2 regions of the Aeromonas encheleia genome follow, and region 2 is predicted to be linked to the other one. Evidence: riboswitches for the same ligand, from Rfam matches in the RefSeq annotation. Region 2 holds a riboswitch; the other holds the start of a gene.

Region 1 (4,231 bases), 800 kb from region 2:
GTTAGCGACATCGCCCTGCTGCAGACCCTCGGCATTCGTCTGGTGTTGGTGTTTGGCTCGCGCCCGCAGAATGACGAGGCGCTGGCCAAAGCCGGCATCGAGGCGCAATACCACAGGCGGATCCGGGTCACCGACGATGAGAGTTTCGACATCATCAAGCAGGTGTGCGGCGGTTTGCAGTACGACATCACCGCCCAGCTCTCCATGGGGCTGGCCAACACCCCCATGCAGGGCGCCCGCATCAGCGTGGTGAGCGGCAACTTCGTCACCGCCCAGCCGCTCGGGGTGGACGACGGCATCGACTTTTGCCACAGCGGCCGGGTGCGCCGCATCGACGTGGAGGGGATCTGCCGCCAGCTGGATCAGCAGGGGCTGGTGCTCATCTCCCCCATCGGCTGCTCGGTCACCGGCGAGAGCTTCAACCTGAGCTCGGAAGAGGTGGCCCGGCGAGTGGCGGTGGATCTCAAGGCCGACAAGCTCATCTGTTTCAGCAGCACCCAGGGGGTGATGGACAGACACGGCGAGGCCATCTCCGAGCTCTTCCCCGAGCAGGCGGAAGAGCTGCTGGTGGAGCTGGAGCAGGCGGGTGAGGAGATGTCCGGCACCGCCCGCTATCTGCGCGCCGCCATCGCCTCCTGCCGCGGCGGCGTGCCCCGCTCCCACCTGGTGAGCTATCAGGACGATGGTGCCATGCTGCAGGAGCTGTTCAGCCGCGACGGCCTCGGCACCCAGATAGTGCGCGAAAGCGCCGAGCGCGCGCGCGCCGCCTCCATCGAAGACATCGGCGGCATCCTGGATCTGATCCGGCCGCTGGAGGAAGAGGGCATACTGGTGCGCCGCTCCCGCGAGCAGCTGGAGATGGAGATCGACAAATTCACCATCATAGAGCGCGACGGCCTAATCATCGGCTGCGCCGCCCTCTACTGCTTCATGGAGGAGGCGATGGCCGAGATGGCCTGCGTCGCCATCCACCCCGAGTACCGCAACTCCAACCGCGGCGATCAGCTGGTCGCCAAGGTGGCCGAGCGGGCCAAGCGGCTCGGCATCCGCCGCTTGTTCGTGCTCACCACCCGCTCCATCCACTGGTTCAGGGAGCGGGGCTTCGAGCCGCTGGAGGTGGAGGATCTGCCGGTGGAGCGCCAGCGCCTCTACAACTGGCAGCGCCGCTCCAAGGTTTTGTCCAAGACCATCTCGTAACTGATTGATCTTGTGTCGGGTTATTGCCAATTCTTAAGTTTTTTACAAACTCGATTGACAGTGCAATCCAGTGCAGGGTATTTCTTAATGCACTCCACCGCCTGCGGTGGAGCCAGAAGAGGAGCGCTGCCCAGGCAGCCCAAGGGAGGACACCAGCGTCCTGCGAACTTGGGTCAGGGGGAGTAGCGCCGAGACGAGGCGAGTGACTGGACATCGCCACGTCGGCTGCGGGGGCTGAATCCCCCGGGTTGTCATCGGTCGTGTGCATCCCACACCGCATTCACAGCGGGTTTGGTGTGGGATGGGCACCGCGGATGGAGTGCTTCTGGCCGGGATCCTTCGCTATTCCTGCCATTTTTCGCCTCCTCCTCTCTTTTGCCTGATGAAACCGGATTTTCACATTAAGACAGGAGTACATGATGAGCCCGATCAACGTCGCCAAGTTTGGCGGAACCAGTGTCGCCGATGCCGCGGCCATGAACCATTGCGCCGACGTGGTGCTGGCCAATCCGGCGACGCGGGTGGTGGTACTGAGCGCCAGCGCCGGTGTCACCAACTTGCTGGTGAGCCTGGCCCAGGGCGAGCTCGATGAGGCGGGACAGGATGCCCAGCTGACCAAGCTGGCCGGGATCCAGCACGCCATCCTGAGCGCACTGGGGGAGCCGGTCGAGGTGAGCGCCCTGATCCACGCCCAGCTCGGCGAGATCCGCACCATGGCCCGCCAGGCCAGCCAGCACACAGATGCGGAGCTGGCGGACAGGCTCATCGCCTGCGGCGAGCTGATGTCCACCCGTCTCTTCACCGAGCTGCTGCAGCAACGCGGCATCAAGGCCCACTGGCAGGATGTGCGCCAGCTGATGCGCACCGACAGCCGCTTCGGCAAGGCGAGCGTGGATCTCGCCGCCACCCGCGCACTCTGCCAGGCCAACCTGGGCCCCCTGCTCGGCGAGCACCTCGTCATCACTCAGGGCTTCATCGGCTCCGATGCCGATGGCCGCACCACCACCCTGGGTCGCGGCGGCTCCGACTACAGCGCGGCCCTGCTGGCCGAGGCACTGGATGCCGGCAGCATCGAGATCTGGACCGACGTGCCCGGCATCTACACCACGGATCCCCGGCTGGTGACCCGGGCCCGCCCCATCCCCGAAATCAGCTTCGTGGAGGCGGCCGAGATGGCCACCTTCGGCGCCAAGGTGCTGCACCCCGCCACCCTGCAACCCGCCCTGCGCCAGGACATCCCGGTGTTTGTCGGCTCCGCCAAGGATCCGGCCGCCGGCGGCACCTGGATCCGCGCCAGCACCCAGACCAACCCGCTGTTCCGGGCCGTGGCCCTGCGCCGTCAGCAGGTGCTGGTCACCCTGCACAGCCTCAACATGTTCCACGCCTACGGCTTCCTGGCCGAGGTGTTCGGCATACTGGCACGGCACCGCATCTCGGTGGATCTCATCACCACCTCTGAGGTGAGCGTCTCCCTGACCCTGGATCACACCGGCAGCCAGAGCAACGGCGAACCCATCTTGAGCGACAAGGTGCTGGCGGAGCTCGGGCAGCTGTGCAAGGTGAAGGTGGAGACCGACTTCGCCCTGGTGGCACTGATCGGTAACCGCATGAGCGAGGCCGCCGGGGTCGGCAGCCAGGTGTTCGACGCCATCCGTGACCACAACATCCGCATGATCTGCTACGGCGCCAGCGCCCACAACCTCTGCTTCCTGGTCAAGGAGAGCGAGGCGGGCCACATCGTCAACCGCCTCCACCAGGAGCTGCTCGACTGAGCCAAGTCCGGATAAGCGGTATGAAATAAAGAGAGGGGCCAAGGCCCCTCTCTTTATTTCTGCTTATTTCTGCGCGGTCTATGGCATCGGCATCATGCCGAGGGGTCAGAGGACGGCAGCAGGTTGGCCTGGATCTGCCCGCGCAGCCCGGCCAGCTTGCCCATTAGCCCAGCCTGATCGAGCCCGGCCTCCTCGGGCCCCAGGTTGTCGACCAGCAGGGGGAAGTGTTCGCTCACCGCCCGCTCCAGCCAGTCGAGGCGGCGCAGGGTGAGCGGGCCGCAGCTCTTGCCGCTGAGATCGTCCTGGATGTCGAGATGATGGCTGCGGTACATGTCGCGCCACCAGCTGGCGGCCAGCCCCTCCTCGCTCGCCAGCGCCGAGCGCCACTCCGCCTGCAAGCCCTGCAACCGCGCCAGCACGGGGGCACTGGCCCCCTCCCGGGTCAGATGCTGCAACTCCTCCCTTGCCCAGGCGAGGCAGAGCTCGCGCCAATGGCGAAACAGCGGCAGGGGATCGGCCTCATCCAGCCAGAGACCGGACAGGGTGCGGGTCTCCAGCCGCTCGGGTACATGAAACTGGGGGTCGGCCAGGCCGTTGGAGTTGAATTCGTGGCGTGGATCGAAGGGCCACATGTAGCCAAAATCGAACACCGCTATCTGCTGGCCATCGTCGAGCAGGTTGCCCGGGCTCGGATCCCAGTCAAACCAGCCCCAGCGGGCCAACTCCGCCTGGACCGCCAGCATCTGTGCCAGATTGCGTTTATCCAGCTGGCTGACCGGGGCACCGCGCAACCAGGGGGAGACCAGCACCCCGGCCCGGGCGGAGCCGAAGCTGGTGCAGACCACCTTGGAGAGGATGGTGGGGTGCAGCTCGCGCAGGGCCTCGATCTCGCGGCGCCGCTCCAGCTCGGTGAGAAAGGCGGTCTTGCCGTCGGCATTGGCCACCAGGGAATCGTGCCGGCGCCGTTTCAGGCACCAGTGATGCCCCTCCACCTTGAGATGGAACACCTCGGCGGTGAGGCCGTGGCGATAGATCTTGAGTACAGCCGGGTGAGCCTCGGTCAACCTGAGCAGTTGCGCAAGCGGCAGGGGACAGTCCCGCTCACGGCCGATCCGGATCTCCTCTTTGCTCTCCAGCATCTGGAGCAATCTTGCCTGACGTGCCGCAACCTTGGGATTCATACATGTACCTCCAGCCATTATTGAGAGACTAAGCAGCAAGCTGGAGGCAGACCAGCGGCAAAGCGCCATGATGACGCTTTC
Region 2 (4,231 bases):
ATCCGGGCCTTGCGCAGATGGTAGCCGGAGAAGATCACGAACCAGAGCGCGCTGACCGTGAAGCCCGCCAGCACCGAGTGCATCAGCCCCATCACCAGGTAACCGAGCGCGGCACCGAAGGCGATGGCCAGCGCATAGGGCAACTGGGTCATCACGTGATCGATGTGATGGCAGCCGGCGCCGGTGGCCGACAGTATGCTGGTACTGGAGATGGGCGAGCTGTGATCGCCGAACACCGAGCCCGCCAGCACCGCGGCCAGCATCGGCAGCATCAGGCTGATGTCGCTGGCGGCCGCCATGTCGCCGGCCAGCGGCAGCATGATGCCGAAGGTGCCCCAGCTGGTACCGGTGGCAAAGGCCATGGCACAGGAGAGGATGAACACCACCGCCGGCAGCACTTCGATCGGCAGGTTGCCATTGGCCATGGAGGCCAGATACTTGCCGGTCTCCACGTCACGCACCACGGCGCCTATGGTCCAGGCGAACAGCAGTATGTTGATCGCCGGCAACATGGCCATGATCCCTTGCGGTGCGGCCTTCATCCAGTTTCTGGCCCCAAGCTTGAGGCGCATGGCCAGACCGATGGAGACCACCAGGCTGCACAGGGCACCGTAGACCAGGGAGGAGCCGACATTGGTGTTCTCGAACGAGCCGAGCACACTGAACGGCAGGCCTTTGCCCTCCAACACGGCGGCGCCGGAATCGATCATGAAGTAGACGGTCGCCAGGGTCAGGGTCAGGATCGGCAGCACCATGTCGATCATGCCGCCATTGCTCTCCTCCGGAGACTCCATGTCCAGCCCGATGGGACGGCCCTTGGACTCGTCCCACAGCTTGCCCTCCAGCGCCCACTGCTCATGCTGACGCATGGAGCCGATGTCGAGCTGGAACGCGATCACCACCAGTACCATGATCAGGGTGAACACGGCATAGAGGTTCATCGGGATCATCTCGACGAAGGCGGAGATGGGACTCTGATCGGTCAGGCCATGGGCCGCCATGATACCCCCCACCAGGGCGATGATGTAGGCCCCCCAGGAGGAGATGGGCATCAGCACGCAGACCGGTGCGGCGGTGGAGTCGAGCAGATAGGCCAGCTTGGCGCGGGAGATCTGGAAGCGATCGGTGACCGGACGGCAGATGGCCCCCACCGACAGGCTGTGGAAGAAGTCATCGATGAAGAAGGCAAACACCATCATGCCGGTGAGGGCCTTGGCCCCCTTGCGGGTCTTGGCACGGCGCTCGGCCCACTCGGCGAAGGCCCGGGTCGCACCGGAGACGCTCATCAGGCTGATGAGACCGCCCAGCAGCAACATGAACAGGATCATGTTGACGTTGTCACGGTTCAACGCACCGTCGACCCAGACGATCTTGAGCACGGTATTCAGCATGTAATGCAGGGAATCGAGCGGGGAGAACTGGTTGAGCAGCAGGCTGCCGGCCACGATACCGACCCCCAGCGACACCAGAACGCGACGGGTGATGATCGCCAGGGCGACGGCCAATAAAGGGGGAATGACTGACCAACCGGAGTCGGCGTAATGAACGATGTCCATGATCTCTTTGCACCTAAAGACAGCAGGTGGAGATCTACCGAGAGGATCTAAAGAAACAAAACCCGGGGCGGGCATACTCCTCAGCCCCTTCAGGTAGCGCTCCATAGTGGATGACTATGGCAGTCCTGCACCTATTAGATGCAGAACCAGCAACCCGGTATGATGGCCTGGTCACTTCGGCGCCGGCTCCTTTCATCGAGCATCGCAGGCATCACCCTCCGCTCGGTTACTCATAGGCAGCGCGCCTCTACTTAAAGGTATTCGGGGCACATTTTATCGGGACACCGCGTGATAGCAAGTTTTTTGATTAAAATTCAATGTTAGTGCAGGGATCTTACGCAAAATGGTAGTCAAATGGTGCGAACAATCCAATATAGACAACATTTTCATCTACTTGAATCTCATTTGGAGATGACAACCTCAATACCGATGCTATATCTTCCCGCCAATTATTCACCTGGCTTAATTTACCTGCCGAATTAATTAATTCAGTTTGCTTGACTTGATGCCAAACCACCCTTTAAATTATCGAAAAGCACATCTCATTTCCTTAATATTCCTGCGCGCGTGGTAGCCTATATGAACGAATTTCTGAAAGTCCTGCTGAATATCCGTAGCCTGCGGGCGACTTGCCGTGAATTGACTCTGGAACAACTGGAAGAGGGTCTGGAAAAACTCACCGCCATCGTCACCGAGCGCCAGCAGGATGAATCCGCCGAGCGTCAGGCCCGTGCAGAGCACCAGCGAAAAATTACCGAATATGCCGAGATGTTGAAGGCCGCAGGCATAGATCCAGCCGAATTAGTGGGTAGTGTTGCCATCGATGCTCCCAAGGCCGGCAAGGGCAAGCGAGCGCCCCGCCCCGCCAAATATCGTTATCTGGATAACGGGGTGGAAAAAACCTGGACCGGTCAGGGTCGCATGCCCTCCGCCATTGCCAAGGCCGTGGCCGAAGGGAAATCCGTGGAAGATTTTGCCATCTGATGCATCCCGTATTGTTCAAATAAAAAAACCTCGCCTGGCGAGGTTTTTTTATTTCCGTAGATGGTGGTCACTCAGCCCCGATCGGCCGCCTTGACCCACAACACCTCGGGGGTGCCGGTGCAGGCCAGCAGGTATCTGGCCACGGTGAAGAACCAGTCACTCAGCCTGTTCAGATAAGGCAGGATGGCCGGATTCACCTGCTCTGCACGGCTCAAGCCCAGCAGCAGGCGCTCGCAGCGCCGGGTCAGGGTACGCACCACATGAGCCTGTGCCGCCGCCCGTGAGCCGCTCGGTAAAATGAAATTGCGCAATACCGGCAACTGGGCGCTATAGGCATCGATCTGTTGCTCGAGTCTGGCGGTCCAGTCCTCGTTGACTTGCCACAGGCTGGCATTCTGCGCCGCACTGGAAAAAGCCAGCTCCCCGCCCAGATCAAACAACTCCTGCTGCAACTGCACCAGCTGGGCCAATAACACCGCCTCTTGCGACGGTATTTCGGCAATAAGCAGACCTATCTGGGAATTCAATTCATCCACGGCGCCATAGGTCTCGACCCGCATATCATCTTTGGCAAGCTGGGCACCGTCCGCCAGACGGGTGAGGCCCTTGTCCCCTTGTCGGGTATATATTCTCATACTGACATCCTGTTAATAATGGGAATAATCATGGTCTCCAGCCCATTGAGCTTGATCTCGTACGCCAGCGCCAATGACTGGCCCAGGCTACCGGCTGGAAAACCTGTCCGTGCCATCCACACCAGATAGGGCTCGGGAATATCGATGATGCGTCGCCCCTGATATTTACCGTATGGCATCTTCTTCGCCAGGCTGAGCAATACCCGCTCGTCAGATAATCCATCCATATTAATCAATATTCAGATATTTGTGGGTCTGGATGGAGAGCCGCCAATTACGGGCGATACAGGTCGCCATGGCCAGCTCGGTCGCCCTGGGCTTCTGGCTGATGGGCTGCAGCGCTATCATCACATCGGGACGCAGGCTGGCCGTCGCCAGCAAGGCGTCGAGCTCCTCGATATGGCGTTCAGTGGCCACCGGGTGCTTGATCTCGTTGGCACGCTCGAGCGCCGACACCAGCACCGGCAAGCCCCCCTTCATGCCTATCTTGGGAGAGACGGTGACCCAAGTGTCGTCGTGGGTCTGGATCTCGCTGGTACCACTGGTCTCGATCTGCACCTGATACCCCGCCGCCAGCAAGGCCGCTGATAGCTCATGCAGGTCATACAGGCAGGGCTCACCACCGGTTAACACCACGTGGCGGGCCCGGTAACCCAGCGTCTCGAAGCTGGCCAGGATCTGCACCGTGCTCATCTTGCTCCAGCCATCGGACTCGTTGGAACGATCAAGCACCTCGCTACTGCCCACCTCACGCGCCGGATCCACCACCCAGGTATGACGGGTGTCACACCAGGGACAGCCCACCGGGCAGCCCTGCAGGCGAACGAAGATGGCGGGCAGGCCGGTGAAGACGCCCTCCCCCTGGATGGTCTGGAAGATCTCGTTGATTGGGTAGTGCATGCTGATCACGGCTTGTTGCAAAAGGCGCGGATTATACCCCAAACCGGGGCAAGACGCAGGCTCAGGATCCGCTTTTCTCACCCAGCCCGGTTTTCTCACGCAGGCGGGCCATGACCCCGACCCGATCGGCCAGATAATGGTTCAAGCCACGGCTGC

Evidence for each region. A riboswitch is a leader RNA that binds a small molecule or an ion and turns the genes downstream of it on or off. The one in region 2 is predicted to bind lysine.
Region 1: linked by a shared signal. The riboswitch ahead of lysC (lysine-sensitive aspartokinase 3) and the one ahead of EL255_RS11665 (Na+/H+ antiporter NhaC family protein) in region 2 are both predicted to bind lysine.

Annotation. Positions count from the first base shown of each region.
Region 1 covers NZ_LR134376.1:1,726,050-1,730,280, reverse strand. The annotation lists gene argA (amino-acid N-acetyltransferase) at 1-1,197, shown strand, start outside; lysine riboswitch at 1,306-1,530, shown strand; gene lysC (lysine-sensitive aspartokinase 3) at 1,617-2,969, shown strand; gene EL255_RS08190 (protein kinase family protein) at 3,062-4,150, opposite strand.
Region 2 covers NZ_LR134376.1:2,530,178-2,534,408, forward strand. The annotation lists gene EL255_RS11665 (Na+/H+ antiporter NhaC family protein) at 1-1,556, opposite strand, end outside; lysine riboswitch at 1,643-1,814, opposite strand; gene EL255_RS11670 (H-NS family histone-like protein) at 2,136-2,540, shown strand; gene EL255_RS11675 (cob(I)yrinic acid a,c-diamide adenosyltransferase) at 2,612-3,175, opposite strand; gene EL255_RS11680 (DUF3820 family protein) at 3,172-3,402, opposite strand; gene queE (7-carboxy-7-deazaguanine synthase QueE) at 3,404-4,075, opposite strand; gene queC (7-cyano-7-deazaguanine synthase QueC) at 4,137-4,231, opposite strand, start outside.